2 regions of the Brachybacterium kimchii genome follow, and region 2 is predicted to be linked to the other one. Evidence: riboswitches for the same ligand, from Rfam matches in the RefSeq annotation. Region 2 holds a riboswitch; the other holds the start of a gene.
The links. Region 2 has a riboswitch for FMN ahead of pnuC (nicotinamide riboside transporter PnuC). Riboswitches for the same ligand answer to the same signal wherever they lie in the genome.
Positions count from the first base shown of each region.

Region 1: another riboswitch for FMN. It lies ahead of M4486_RS11255 (dihydrofolate reductase family protein); the one in region 2 lies ahead of pnuC (nicotinamide riboside transporter PnuC).

Region 1 covers NZ_CP097218.1:2,413,223-2,419,725, reverse strand. Annotated here, with positions in the region: gene M4486_RS11275 (lycopene cyclase domain-containing protein) at 1-45, opposite strand, end outside; gene M4486_RS11270 (MarR family winged helix-turn-helix transcriptional regulator) at 35-670, opposite strand; gene M4486_RS11265 (polyprenyl synthetase family protein) at 821-2,095, shown strand; gene M4486_RS11260 (cytochrome P450) at 2,092-3,471, shown strand; FMN riboswitch at 3,549-3,676, shown strand; gene M4486_RS11255 (dihydrofolate reductase family protein) at 3,833-4,957, shown strand; gene M4486_RS11250 (riboflavin synthase) at 5,058-5,756, shown strand; gene ribB (3,4-dihydroxy-2-butanone-4-phosphate synthase) at 5,753-6,503, shown strand, end outside.
Region 2 covers NZ_CP097218.1:1,106,037-1,112,539, reverse strand. Annotated here, with positions in the region: gene M4486_RS05495 (DUF3866 family protein) at 1-679, shown strand, start outside; gene M4486_RS05490 (PH domain-containing protein) at 721-1,188, opposite strand; gene hisG (ATP phosphoribosyltransferase) at 1,193-2,050, opposite strand; gene M4486_RS05480 (phosphoribosyl-ATP diphosphatase) at 2,121-2,384, opposite strand; gene pnuC (nicotinamide riboside transporter PnuC) at 2,451-3,158, opposite strand; FMN riboswitch at 3,249-3,377, opposite strand; gene rpe (ribulose-phosphate 3-epimerase) at 3,509-4,186, opposite strand; gene M4486_RS05465 (RsmB/NOP family class I SAM-dependent RNA methyltransferase) at 4,183-5,826, opposite strand; gene fmt (methionyl-tRNA formyltransferase) at 5,823-6,503, opposite strand, start outside.

The sequences.
Region 1 (6,503 bases), 1.3 Mb from region 2:
CACCAGCAGGCACAGCCCCAGCAGGATCAGGTACTCACCGTGCATGCGGTGCTCCAGCGCTCCTCGTCGAGCCCTCCGCCCAGTCCAGCCCTGCAGGGGACAGCTCGCCGGCCATGTCGAGCAGGAAGCGGGTGACGGTCCCGCGCTCCTCCGAGCTCAGACGCGCAGCGGCGCGCACTCGCCCCGCCTGCTGGCGGCCCATCGAGTCCATCGCCGCGCGGCGGGTCGCGGGGGAGACGGCGATCGTCACCGCCCGACGGTCCGCGGGGTGGTGCCCGCGCGTGATGTGCCCGCCCCGGGCGAGCCGGTCCAGCAGCTTCGTGGTCGCGCCCGAGGAGATGCCCAGGTGCTCGCCGAGGGCTCCCGGCGTCGCCAGCTCACCCGTGTGGGCTGCGGCGATGAGGTAGTGCAGCGCGCGCATGTCCGTCGCGCCGAGGTCCATGAAGGCCCGCGATGCGGTGGAGAGCTCCTCCTCGGCCCGGCGCAGGGCGACGAGCGCCGCCATCAGCTCGTCGATCTCGTGCTCGGCGGACTCGTCGAGTCCCGAGCGGTCGGCGAGCTCCCCGTCGGGATCGCTCGCGGCGAGGTCGTGGACGCGCCAGGGCCGACGTCCGCGGGCGCTCGCGGGGGACTCGGGTGCGGCGGTGTCGCTCGTGCCGGGCTCGGTCATGGCGGCCACCCTACTGCCGGACGGCGAATTCTGCTTCCACGGCTGGAATCTTTCCGGGGAAGATGGCATGCTGAGGCACTCCGCGGCGCCGCTCGGATCCGCGGGTGCGCGCGGTGCGGATACCGTGCAGACAAGGGGACGATGGTGGAGATGAGCAGCGAGGCGATGGAGGAGATCGATGCCGTCGAGGACCACGTCGACGCCGCGGCGCACGACGTCCGCGTCCCGGGGGATCTCCGCCTGGCCGGAGACCTCCCCGCCCGCTCCGGCGATCTCGTGATGGACGTGAGCGAGGACGTCCGCCGGGCGACGGCACGACTGATGGACGAAGGGTCCCGGCGCGCACGCCGTCACGGGGCGGAGGTCCTGCAGCTCTGGGAGCTCGCCGCCGCGCAGCTCCAGGGAGGGAAGCTGCTGCGGCCGCGTCTGCTGCTGGAGACCTTCGACGCCCTGAGCGCGGACCTTCCCTCGCGCACAGGCCGGCCCGTCGCCGAGCGCGCCGGGGCGGTGCGTCTCGCCGCGGCGCTCGAGGTGCTCCACTTCGCCTTCCTCCTCCACGACGACGTCATCGACAACGACCTCACCCGGCGCGGCCGCGCCAACCTCGTCGGCGCCCTGATCGCCCAGGGCTCCGGCTCGGACTCCGACTCGGACCCGGATTCGGGGTCGGACTCGGGCCCGGCGGGGCCGGACTCGGACTCGGGCTCGGTCGGGACGGGCGACCGGCGCAGCCACTGGGCCCGCAGCACCGCTGTCCTGGTCGGCGACCAGATGCTCGCCCTCGCCCACCAGGTGGTCGCGCGCGTCGACCTCCCCCGCTCCGAGCGTCTCGCGCTGCTGGACGCCCTGGGCGATGCCGTCGCCGAGTCCGCCGTCGGCGAGTTCCTCGACGTCTCGCTCAGCGACGGCTTCGTCGCCCCCGAGACGGACGTGATCGCGGAGATGACCCGCACCAAGACGGCCACCTACAGCTTCGAGCTCCCCCTGCGCGCGGCCTGCGTCCTGGCCGGCGCCCCCGAGCCCGCGCGCGAGGCGCTCACGAGCGCCGGACGGCACCTGGGCATCGCCTTCCAGCATCAGGACGACGCCCTCTCCGTGTTCGGGTCCGCCGCCGAGCACGGCAAGGACCCCAGCTCCGACCTGCGCGAGGGCAAGCAGACGGCGATCACCGACTTCGCCCGCGGCACCTCGGACTGGCCGCGCATCGAGGCGGCGCTGGGACGTGCGGACCTGTGCGCTCCCGACGGTCGGCACGTGCGCTCCCTGCTCGCGGACTGCGGCGCCGAAGCGCATGTGCAGGCGCTCGTGGCACGGGAGGTGGCGCAGGCGCGCGCCGTCCTGGCGGAGGCCCAGGACGTCGTTCCCGCACCCGCCGCCCGCGTGCTCGGCGCCGTGATCGAGGAGCTCGACGGGAGGCTGCGGTGAGCCGCGACCCCACCGACTCCGACGACGCCCGTGCGGACCCCAGTGGCGCCCGCGCCGACCCCACCGGCTCCGGCGCCGATCCTGCCGGCTCCCGACGCTCGGATCGGCCCGAGGAGCGCGGCTGCCCGCTGCACAGCGACATCCCCGGCGCGGGCCCCCTCGGCCTGCGGTCCCTGCTGAGGGGCTCGCGCGTGCCCGGTGCGGATCCGGGCGCTGACCGGCCCGGCGGCTCCCGAGTCCCGCGCGTCTGGCGGATCCGTTCCCACGCGGCGGCGCGCGAGGTGCTCCGGCGCCGCGAGGGCACGACGCAGGCAGGGTTCACCGCGGAGGCGATCCCGCGCGGCCGGCTGCGCCGCCACCCGATCCTGCTGTCCGACGGACCCGGCCACGACGCCCAGCGCCGCGCCGTCGGCCGCTTCTTCTCCCCGCAGGGCATCGAACGCTCCAGCGCGGAGACCATGGAGCGCGAGGCCGTCCGCCTCGTCGGCGAGGCGGTCCGCGAGGGCGGCTGCGACCTCGGTCAGCTCGCCCTGCTCTACTCGGTGGCGGTGAGCCGCGAGATCGTCGGCCTCACCGCCTCGCCCCTGGAGGCGATGTCGCGCCGGCTCGTGCGCCTGCAGCGGCAGCCCGACGTCGACCTCACCCGCCCGCGCTGGGGCCGCTCCCTGCCGCAGTGGGCGCTCGCCGCCGTCCGCGGGCTCGGACCGCTCGCCGCCTTCCACCTGCGCGATGTCCGTCCGGCGATCCGCCGGCGACGCCGACACCCCGCCGACGACGTGATCAGCCACCTTCTCGACCAGGGCGCGCGTGGCGCCGACATCCTCGTCGAATGCGTCACCTACGCGAGCGCAGGGATGATCACCACCCGCGAGTTCCTCGTGATGGCGTGCTGGCGCCTCCTGGACGACGAGGCGCTGCGCACGGAGTTCCTCGCCGGCGACCGCGAGGAGAAGGCCGCGATCCTGCGGGAGATCATCCGGCTCGAGCCCGTGGTCGGGCACCTCTACCGCCGTGCCCGGGAAACCTTCGACGTGTCCGGATGCCCCGCGTCGGCCGACGTCCGGCCCGGTGACCTGATCGACGTCCACGTCCGGGACGCCAACGCGGACGCGCAGGTCATGGGGGAGGATCCGCTCGAGATCCGGCCCCACCGCCCGCTGCCGCGCGGGGTCTCGCCCGCCGGTCTCAGCTTCGGCGCCGGGCCCCATCGCTGCCCCGGCGAGCACCTCGCGATCACCGAGTCGGCGGTGCTGCTGGAGCATCTGCTCGCTGCCGCTCCGCGCCTCGCACGCGCCCCCGAGATCGCCTGGGACGACGTCGTCGCCGGATACCGCCTGCACGGCATGAGGGTCGAGTTCCCCGACCGCGTCGCCTGAGGGCGCCGCAGTGTTCACACCGCGACATCGACTTCCCGAGCACCCGGATCGCGGTGCTAGTGTCGCTCGCGAATGAACCACATTCTCCGGGGTCAGTGAAACTCTGAACCGGCGGTGACAGTCCGCGACCCGGCTCCCTCGGGAGCCGGTTGACCTGGTGGAACTCCAGGACCGACGGTAAAAGTCCGGATGGGAGGAGATGTGGCGTCGCTGTGCGCGACGTCGGCTCGCCGTCGTCCGCCCCGGTGACGCTTCTGCCGCCGTGCCATCGCCCCGGACCACCGCCGATCCGGAGGCTTCCGTGCACGGGCACCACACGCCCCCATCCGCTGCAGCCGCGACGCCCGACGAGCGCGCCGCGATGGACCGCGCACTCATACTCGCCGCCCGCGGTCCCGCCGAGGACGCGAACCCCCGCGTGGGCTGCGTCCTCTTCGCGACCGACGGGACGACCCTCGGCGAGGGCTGGCACCGCGGCGCCGGCACGCCCCACGCCGAGGTCGCGGCCATCGCCGACGCGCGCTCCCGAGGCGGCGAGACCCGCGGCGCGACCGCCGTGGTCACCCTCGAACCCTGCGCGCACACCGGCCGCACCGGCCCCTGCACGAGGGCGCTGCGCGACGCCGGGATCGCCCGCGTCGTCTTCGCCCTGGCCGACCCCGGCGCCGCCTCGGGCGGAGGCGCCCGCGAGCTCGCGGCGGCCGGCGTCGACGTGGTGGGCGGCCTGCGGGAAGAGCAGTCGCGCCAGCTCCTGGCCGGCTGGCTCGATCAGGCCGCTCCGGCAGCTCGGGACGCAGCCGGGGCGTCGGAGCCGGACCGGGCGAAAGCCCCGGAGCAGGCATCGGACTCCGAGCAGGGACCGAGTCCCGAGCCGACCACCGTGCATCTCGTGCTGAAGACGGCGACGAGCCTGGACGGCAAGGTCGCCGCGGCCGACGGCACCAGCCGGTGGATCACCGGCGAGGCCTCCCGCGCCCACGCCCACACGGTGCGCGCCCGGACCGACGCGATCATCGTCGGCACCGGCACCGTGCTCGCCGACGACCCGTCGCTCACCGCCCGGCCGGGAACTCCCGCGCACCCCGCTCCCGCCGCGCCGAGCCAGCCGCTGCGCGTCGTCGTCGGACGCCGCGACGTCCCCGAGGACGCTGCGGTGCGCGGCAGCGACGGACGATTCCTGCACCTGCGCACGCACGACCCGCGGGAGGTCCTCGCCGCGCTCGCCGCCCGCGGCGTCGGCCACGCCGTGATCGAAGGAGGGCCGGGGCTCGCCACCGCCTTCCTCCGCGCCGGCCTGATCGACCAGGTCCATTCCTACCTCGCGCCCCTGCACCTCGGGGAGAGCGGCCGATCGGCGATCTCCGACCTCGGCATCCCGACCCTCGCCGATGCCCCGCGCTGGCACACCGAGGACGTGCAGCGCCTGGGCGAGGACGTGCTCCTCATCGCCCGTCGCGCCGCGCCCGTGCACGCCTCGGGGACCTGATCCCCGCCCCGTCGTCCGCTCGCCCACCCACCACCGGACCCACCACCACCGGACCCACCACCACCGGACCGCCCACCGTCCCCTCCCGGAAGGAGACCCCATGTTCACCGGCATCGTCGAGGAGATCGGCACCCTCGAGACCCTCACCCCGCTGCCCGGCGGCGAGGCCCGCCTGCAGCTGCGCGGCCCGCTCGCAGCGTCCGACGCCCGCCTCGGCGACTCGATCGCGGTCGACGGCGTGTGCCTCACCGTCGTCGACCTCACCGGCGACGGCGGCTTCGCGGTCGACGCGGTCCCCGAGACCCTGCGCCGCACCGCCCTGCGCGACGTCGCCCCCGGCGCGCGCGTGAACCTCGAACGCGCGCTGCGGGCCGACGCCCGTCTCGGCGGCCACATCGTCCAGGGGCACGTCGACGGCGTCGCTACCCTGCGCAGCCGCCGCGACGGCGGACGCTGGGTCGACCTCGTCTTCGCCATCGATCCCGCGCTCGCACCGCTGATCGCCGAGAAGGGCGCGATCACCGTCTCCGGCGTCTCCCTCACGGTCACCTCCGCGGGCGAGGACAGCTTCGGCGTCTCCCTCATCCCCGCGACGCTCGAGGCCACCACCCTGGGCGGCCTCGTCGAGGGGGGCCTGGTGAACATCGAGGTCGACGTGCTCGCCCGATACGTCGCGCGTCTGCAGCAGACCGGCGCGGTCGGGGCCGACGCGCCTGATCAGGCCGTTCCCGACGTGCCCGACGTTGCAGAGGCCCCCGACGTGCCCGAGGTGCCTGAGGCCGAGGCGGCGCGGCGATGAGCGGTTCGACGCCGACGACGGACACGACGACGGCCGGTGCCCTGTTCCCCGGGACGCGCGAGGCCCGGATCGACGCGGCGCTCGTGGAGCTGCGCGCGGGTCGGCCCGTGCTCGTCGCGGACTCGGAGGACCGTGAGAACGAGGTCGACGCGATCATCTCCGCCCAGCTCGCGACCCCGCGCTGGGTGGGCTGGATGGTGCGGCGGACGTCCGGCTACCTGTGCGCGCCGATGCCCGCCGAGATCGCGGATCACCTCGAGCTGCCGCTCATGGTGCCCCGCACCGAGGACTCCCTGCGCACCGCGTACACCGTGAGCGTCGACGCCGCGCGCGGTGTCACCACCGGGATCTCCGCGAGCGACCGCGCCACCACCCTGCGCGCCCTTGCCGACCCCCGGGCCGTGCCCGCGGACCTCATCCGCCCCGGCCACGTGATCCCGCTGCGCGCCGTGCCCGGCGGCGTCGGCGAGCGGCCCGGGCACACCGAGGCCGCGGTCGATCTGTGCCGTGCCGCGGGCCTCCCGCCCGTCGGCGCGATCGGGGAGCTGGTCAGGGACGACGGCGAGGTCATGCGGCTCGAGGAGGCGAGCGTCCTCGCCGCCGACGAGGGACTCGTGCTGCTCACGATCGCGGACCTCGTCGACGGGCTCGCGGGGCGCGCGCGTGACCGCGGGCGTGCGGGGCAGGATGCGGGGCAGGACGAGTCGCGCAGCGTCGGACCCGCCCCTCAGGCATCAGCGCCGGCTC
Region 2 (6,503 bases):
GAGCGACGGCGCGGCGCTCCCCGCCGCCTATTCGCGCACGGTCGCACGCCTGCGCGAGACCGGGGACCTCGTCGCCTGCATCAGCGCCGGCCAGGCCTTCGGCGGGGACCTCGAGGCCGTGACCGTGCACACCGCGCTGCTCGGCGCGAAGGCCGTCTGCGGGGCCGACGTGGTGGTGCTCGCGCAGGGGCCGGGGAACCTCGGGACCGGCACCGACTGGGGCTTCTCCGGGATCCAGGCCGCCGAGGGGCTCCATGCCGCCGCGGTGCTGGGCGGCCGACCCGTCGCCGCGCTGCGGGTCTCCGGGGCCGACGCCCGCTCCCGCCACCACGGGGCGTCCCACCACAGCCTCACCCTGCTGGGGCGGGCAGCGCTGGCCGCGGCCGACGTGCCCGTGCTCGCCGCGGAATCCGACCCCGATACCGATCCCGAGGACAGAGCTTTCACGCAGTACGTGAGGCAACAGCTGGAAAGCGGCGTAGTCGAGCCCGCCCTGACGCGAGGGGTCGGGCACCGCATCATGGACGTCCCGCGGGCGGGCCTGCGCGAGGCGCTCGACGACTCCCCCGTCGGCCTGAGGACGATGGGACGCGGGATGGAGGAGGACCCGTGGCCCTTCCTCTTCGCGGCCGCCGCCGGCCGCCACGCGGCCCGGCTCGCGGACCCTGCCGGCCGCTGAGGCTCACCGAGGTCCGCGCCGCAGAGCGCTTCGGGAGAGGGTCAGCCCTTCGCGGAGCCCTCGGGGCCCTCGGCACCCGAGCGCGCGGCGATCATGCCGGCGAGGCGGCGCGCCGCCGTCATGCCCTTCTCGCCGTCGGTGCGCTGCACGGCCATCACCGAGAGCGTGTCGCCGTCGGCCAGATCGAGCTTCGCCCACGGGTCACCGGGCGGGAAGACCACGCCGATGATCTCCGCCCACTCGAGCTCGCGCGTCGCCATGAGGTTCCGCACCACGAGCCTGTCGGCGTGCGCGGTCGCGCGCACGGAGCCCTCGCGGTGGCAGAACCAGAGCACGGCCAGGCCGAAGGCGAGGAAGCCGACGGTGTCCGCGAACCCGAAGTGGGTGAGGAGGGACAGGCCGATCGCGGCGAGCATCACCACGGAGCCGATCACGTAGGCGACGACGCGCGTCACCCGCGGCCGCAGGACGACCGTGCCCTCGGGCCCGTCGGGCGCGCTGATGCTCATGCGCTCACATCCGGCAGGCCTGGATCGCGGTGACGAGGATCGCGCGGGCGCCCGCCTCGTACAGCGCGTCCATGACCTGGTTGGTCTCGGAGACAGCGACCATCGAGCGCACGGCGGACCATCCGCTGCGGTGCAGCTCGGACACCGTGGGCGCCTCGAAGCCCGGGGTGACAGCGACCGCGCCCTCGAGCTTCTCGGTGGGGATGTCGTAGTCGATGAGCACGTACTCCCGCGCGACGAGGACGCCGCGGACGCGGCGCACGAGCACCTCGAGGGTGTGCGCGGCGTCGTCGTCCAGCGTGAGCCCGGGCCGGGAGAAGAGCACGGCCTGGCTGGTCATGATGGGGTCGCCGAAGACGGAGAGCCCCGCCTGGCGCAGGGTGGTGCCGGTCTCGACCACGTCCGCGATGACGTCGGCGACGCCCAGGCGGATCGAGCTCTCCACGGCGCCGTCGAGGTGGACCACCGTCGCCTCCACGCCGTGCTGGGCGAGGTGGTCCTCGACGAGGTTCTCGTACGAGGTCGCGATGCGCGCGCCCGCGAGTCCGCCGAGGTCGCGCTCCTCGCCCGCCTGGGCGGCGAAGCGGAAGGTGGAGTGCGCGAAGCCCAGGGGCAGGATCACCTCGGCCGCGGTGCGCGAGTCGGCGAGCATGTCCTGCCCGGTGATGCCGACGTCCACGGTCCCCGATCCCACGTAGACCGCGATGTCGCGGGGGCGCAGGAAGAAGAGCTCGACGTTGTTGGGCTCGTCGACCAGGACGAGCTCCTTGGCGGTGCCGCGGCGGCGGTAGCCCGCCTCGGAGAGCAGGGCGGCGGCGGGTTCGGACAGGGCGCCCTTGTTGGGCACGGCGATGCGGAGCACGGGATTCCCTTCGGCGGAGGGGCGGCGGGAGGACAGGGCGGTCTGCGGGACGGAGATGCGGGGCGGCCCGTCACAGATGTCGGTAGACGTCCTCGAGCGTGATGTCCTTGGCGATCATCATCACCTGGAGGTGGTAGAGGAGCTGGGAGATCTCCTCGGCGGCGGCCTCGTGCGACTCGTGCTCGCAGGCCATCCAGACCTCGGCGGCCTCCTCGACGATCTTCTTGCCGATGGCATGCACGCCGGCGTCCAGCTCGGCGACCGTGCCGGACCCCTCGGGGCGATCGGCGGCCTTCTGGGTCAGCTCGGCGTGCAGCGACTCGAAATCCTTCACGGCACCAGGGTATCGGTCGTCGGCGGTGTCGGGGCCCGCCATCTCAGCGGCGGCCGCGGCGTGCGGTCACGGCCGCCGGCGTCGGCCGACGGTGGGATCCAGATGGGCGGTCTCGACGGTCACCGCGCGGTCCTCGCGGGTCCGCACGCGCCACCAGACGAAGAACCCGGTGAGGGTGAACAGCCCGTAGAAGACGTACATGAGACCGCTCGCGTAGTAGCCGGCGGAGAACAGCAGGGGCACGCCGACCACGTCGACCGCGACCCAGATCAGCCAGAACTCGACCCAGCCCTTGGCCATGCCGAAGGTCGCCAGGAGGCTGCCCATGAAGATCCAGGCGTCGGCCCAGACCGGCTCGTAGGAGCCGAGCGCGCGGAACAGCGGCGTGAGCGCGGCGGTGCCGCCGACGAGGACCACGACGAGCAGGGCGCGCGTCCCCCATCCGGCCCATCGGGGCTCGACGGCGGTGCCCCCGCCGGTGCGCGCGGAGTGCCAGCGCCACCAGCCGTAGATGCTGGTGACGATGAACATCACCTGACGGCCGGCCTGGCCCAGGAGGTCGACGGGGTTCGGGGTGCCGAACACGCTGCCGAGGAACACGGTGAGCAGCAGCAGGTTGCCGATGATGCCGATGGGCCACGCCCAGACCTTCCGGCGCATGCCGCCGAGGGCGCTGAGGAGCCCGAACACGTTGCCCACGACCTCGCGCCAGAGCAGGAACTGCCCTCCGGCGAACTCGATCTTCGCGTTGAAGAGCCACTCGATGACTCCCATGACCACTGCCTTCCGCTCGGGGCGACGAGCGCGGGGAGCGGGGTCCGGCAGGCGGGCGCGCGCCCGGATGCGCCGGGCCGCGGCATGCAGGACGTGCGCCTCTCATCCAGGCTGTGACTGTCGGTGCCGGAGTTCCACCGGCTCCACCGTCCTGCACGGGCGGGACGGGTCGCGGACTATGACCGCCGGCTCGGATTTCCACCGACCCCGGAGCACGTCACCGTGGTGACGAGGAGACTCTAGCCCGTTCCCAGGTCACGGCGGGTTCCGGTGTGTCCCGCAGGACATCTGCGTTCACGCTGCGCGGTCGCTCCCCAGGAGCGCCCGGGGGCGGGGCCGGGCTCCTGCGCTCAGTGGCCGTGGCTGCTCGCCAGCGTGCGCAGGGCGTCGATCTCGGAGGCCGCGTCCTGCGCGCGGTAGATGGCGGAGCCGGCGACGAACACGTTGGCCCCCGCCTCGGCGCAGCGCTCGATGGTCTCGCGGTTCACTCCCCCGTCGACCTGGATCGAGACCTCCAGGTGCGCGTCGCTGATCGCCTTCCGGGCACGGCGGATCTTCGGGAGCATGGTCTCCAGGAAGCTCTGGCCGCCGAAGCCGGGCTCGACGGTCATCAGCAGGAGCATGTCGAACTCGCCGATGATGTCCAGCAGCGGCTCGACGGGCGTCGCCGGGCGCAGGGCGACCCCGGCGCGGGCGTTCTTCGCACGCAGCTCGCGGGCCAGGCGGATGGGGGCGCTCGCGGCCTCGAGGTGGAAGGTCACCGAATCGGCGCCGGCCTCGGCGTAGGCGGGGGCCTCGCGGTCGGCGTCCTCGATCATGAGGTGGGCGTCCACCGGGATCGGGCCGTGGCGGACGATCTGGGAGACCATGTCCACGCCGAAGGTGATGTTCGGGACGAAGTGGCCGTCCATGATGTCGACGTGGACGCTGTCGGCGCTGGCGATGCGATCGAGCTCCTCGCCGATGCGCATGAAGTCGGCGTTGAGAATGCTGGGGTGGATGAAGGCGGAATCGGTCGAGTAGGTCACGGGTGCGTCCTCTCCTCGGAGGTGTCTGCGGGCTCAGGGGTCTCGGGCAGGCGGCGCAGGAGTGCCAGGAACATCGCGTCGGTGCCGTGCACGTGCGGCCACAGCTGCACGCTCGGGCCCTCGCCGAGCTCCGTCCCCTCGAGCGCCTCGGGGAGCAGCCCCGCGCGGACGGCGGGGCGGGCGTCGAGCTGCTCGACGTCGTCGCGGCGACGCAGCACGTCCTTGACCACGAGCAGGGTCTCGGCGACGTGCGGCGAGCAGGTCACATAGGCGATCACTCCCCCGGGGCCGGCCGCGTCCAGGGCGCTGGCCAGCAGGTCCCGCTGCACGCGGCCCATCGAGCCGACGTCCCCCGGGCTGCGGCGCCAGCGCGACTCCGGCCGACGGCGCAGCGCTCCCATGCCGGTGCACGGCACGTCGGCCAGCACGCGCGAGAAGCGACCGGGCATCTCGGCGCCGACCTTCGTGCCGTCGCCCTCGCGGACCTCGGTCTCGGCGCCCGCCTCGACGAGCGTCGCGATCGCGCGGCGCACGAGGTCGACGCGGTGGGGCTGCAGCTCGATCGCGAGCAGATCGGCGTCGCGCTCGAGGGCGAGCCCTGCGAGCAGGGCCGTCTTGCCGCCGGGGCCCGAGCAGAGGTCGAGCCAGTGGAGGTCGGGCCCCTGAACGAGGTCGTCGGCGCCGAGGCCCAGGGCGAGTGCCATCAGCTGGGAGCCCTCGTCCTGGACGGCGGCGCGCCCCTCGGCGACGGGAGCGGCACCGCCCGGGTCGCCGCCGGGCCAGGAGGCGGCGAAGACGCTGAGGCGACCGGGCTCGGCGCCCGCGGCGGCGAGCTCCTCGGGATCGGTGAGACCGGGGCGCATGACCAGGGAGACCGAGGGCGCGGCGTTCTGCGCGGCCAGCAGGTCGTCGATCTCGGAGCGGTCCCGGCCGTGGGCGGCCAGGGCGTCGGAGAGGGCGCGCACCATCCACACGGGATGCGAGTGGGCGACGGCCAGGTGCCCGATCTCGTCCTGCTCGCGGTCCGGGGCGGCCTCGGCGACCCAGGTCGGCAGGTCCTTCTCCCCGACCCGGCGCAGCACGGCGTTGACGAAGCTCGCGGCGCCCGCGCCCACCCGGGAGCGGGCGAGGGCCACGGTCTCGGAGGTCGCGGCGTGCGGGGCGACGCTCATGTCCAGCAGCTGGTACGCGCCGAGCCGCAGCACGTCGCGCACCGCCTCCTCGACGTCGTCGAGGGGACGGTCGATGCACAGCGCGAGGATCGCGTCCAGGCGGCCCTGGGCGCGCAGGGTGCCGTAGAACAGCTCGGTCGTGAACGCGGCGTCGCGACCGTGCAGGCGGGCGCGGCGCAGCTGGTGCGGGAGGGTGAGATTCGCGTAGGCGTCGTCCTCGTGGACGGCGCGCAGGGCGTCGTAGGCGACGGTGCGGGAGCTCGTGGTGCTGCGGCGGCGCTCGGACGGGCGCTCCTGGGACCATCCGCGGCGGGGGCCTCCCCGCCCGCGGGACCCGGAGCGCTCGCGGCCCTTGGCGTCGCGCCCGGCGCCGTGGTGGCCGTCGCGCCGGTCGTCCCGGCGATCGCCGTGGTCACGCCGGTCCCGGTTGTCGGGCCGGCCCCGTCCCTGGTCCTGGTGCGGGTTCATCGGGTGCTCTCCTGCTCGTCGGCGGGACGCTCGGCGGGATCGTCAGCGGAATGGTCTGCGGCGCCGAAGGCGGCGCCCTCGGCGAGGCCCGCGCCGCGCGCCCAGTCCGCCGCGCGCATGGCGCGACGCCCGGCGGGGGCGAGCTGGGCCAGGGCGAGGGGCTCGCTGCCGGTGCCGATCAGCAGCTGCCGGCGCGTGGCGTGCAGCCGGCCGGGCGCCAGGGGCGGGGCCTCGGCGCGCAAGGGCTCGACGCTCAGCACCTTCATCCGCTCGCCCTCCCAGGTGGTCCACGCTCCGGGGTGCGGGCTCATGCCGCGGATGCGGGCGGAGACCTCGGGGGCGGGGAGACTGAGGTCGAGCTCGGCCTCGGCGGGCGTGAGCTTGGCTGCGCGGGTCGCGCCCTCCTCGCTCTGCGGGACCGGGCGGGCGGTGCCGTCGGCGAGGGCGTCGAGGGTCTCGACCAGGAGCGGAGCGCCGTCGACCGCCATCCGGTCCAGGAGGGATCCGGCGGTCTCGAAGGGGTCGATGGCGACGTCCCGGGTCGCGAGCACGGGCCCGGTGTCCATGCCCTTCTCGAGCAGGAAGGTGGTCATGCCGGTGCTCTCCTGCCCGGCGAGCACCGCGCGCTGGGCGGGGGCCGCTCCGCGCCAGGCGGGGAGCAGCGAGAAGTGCAGGTT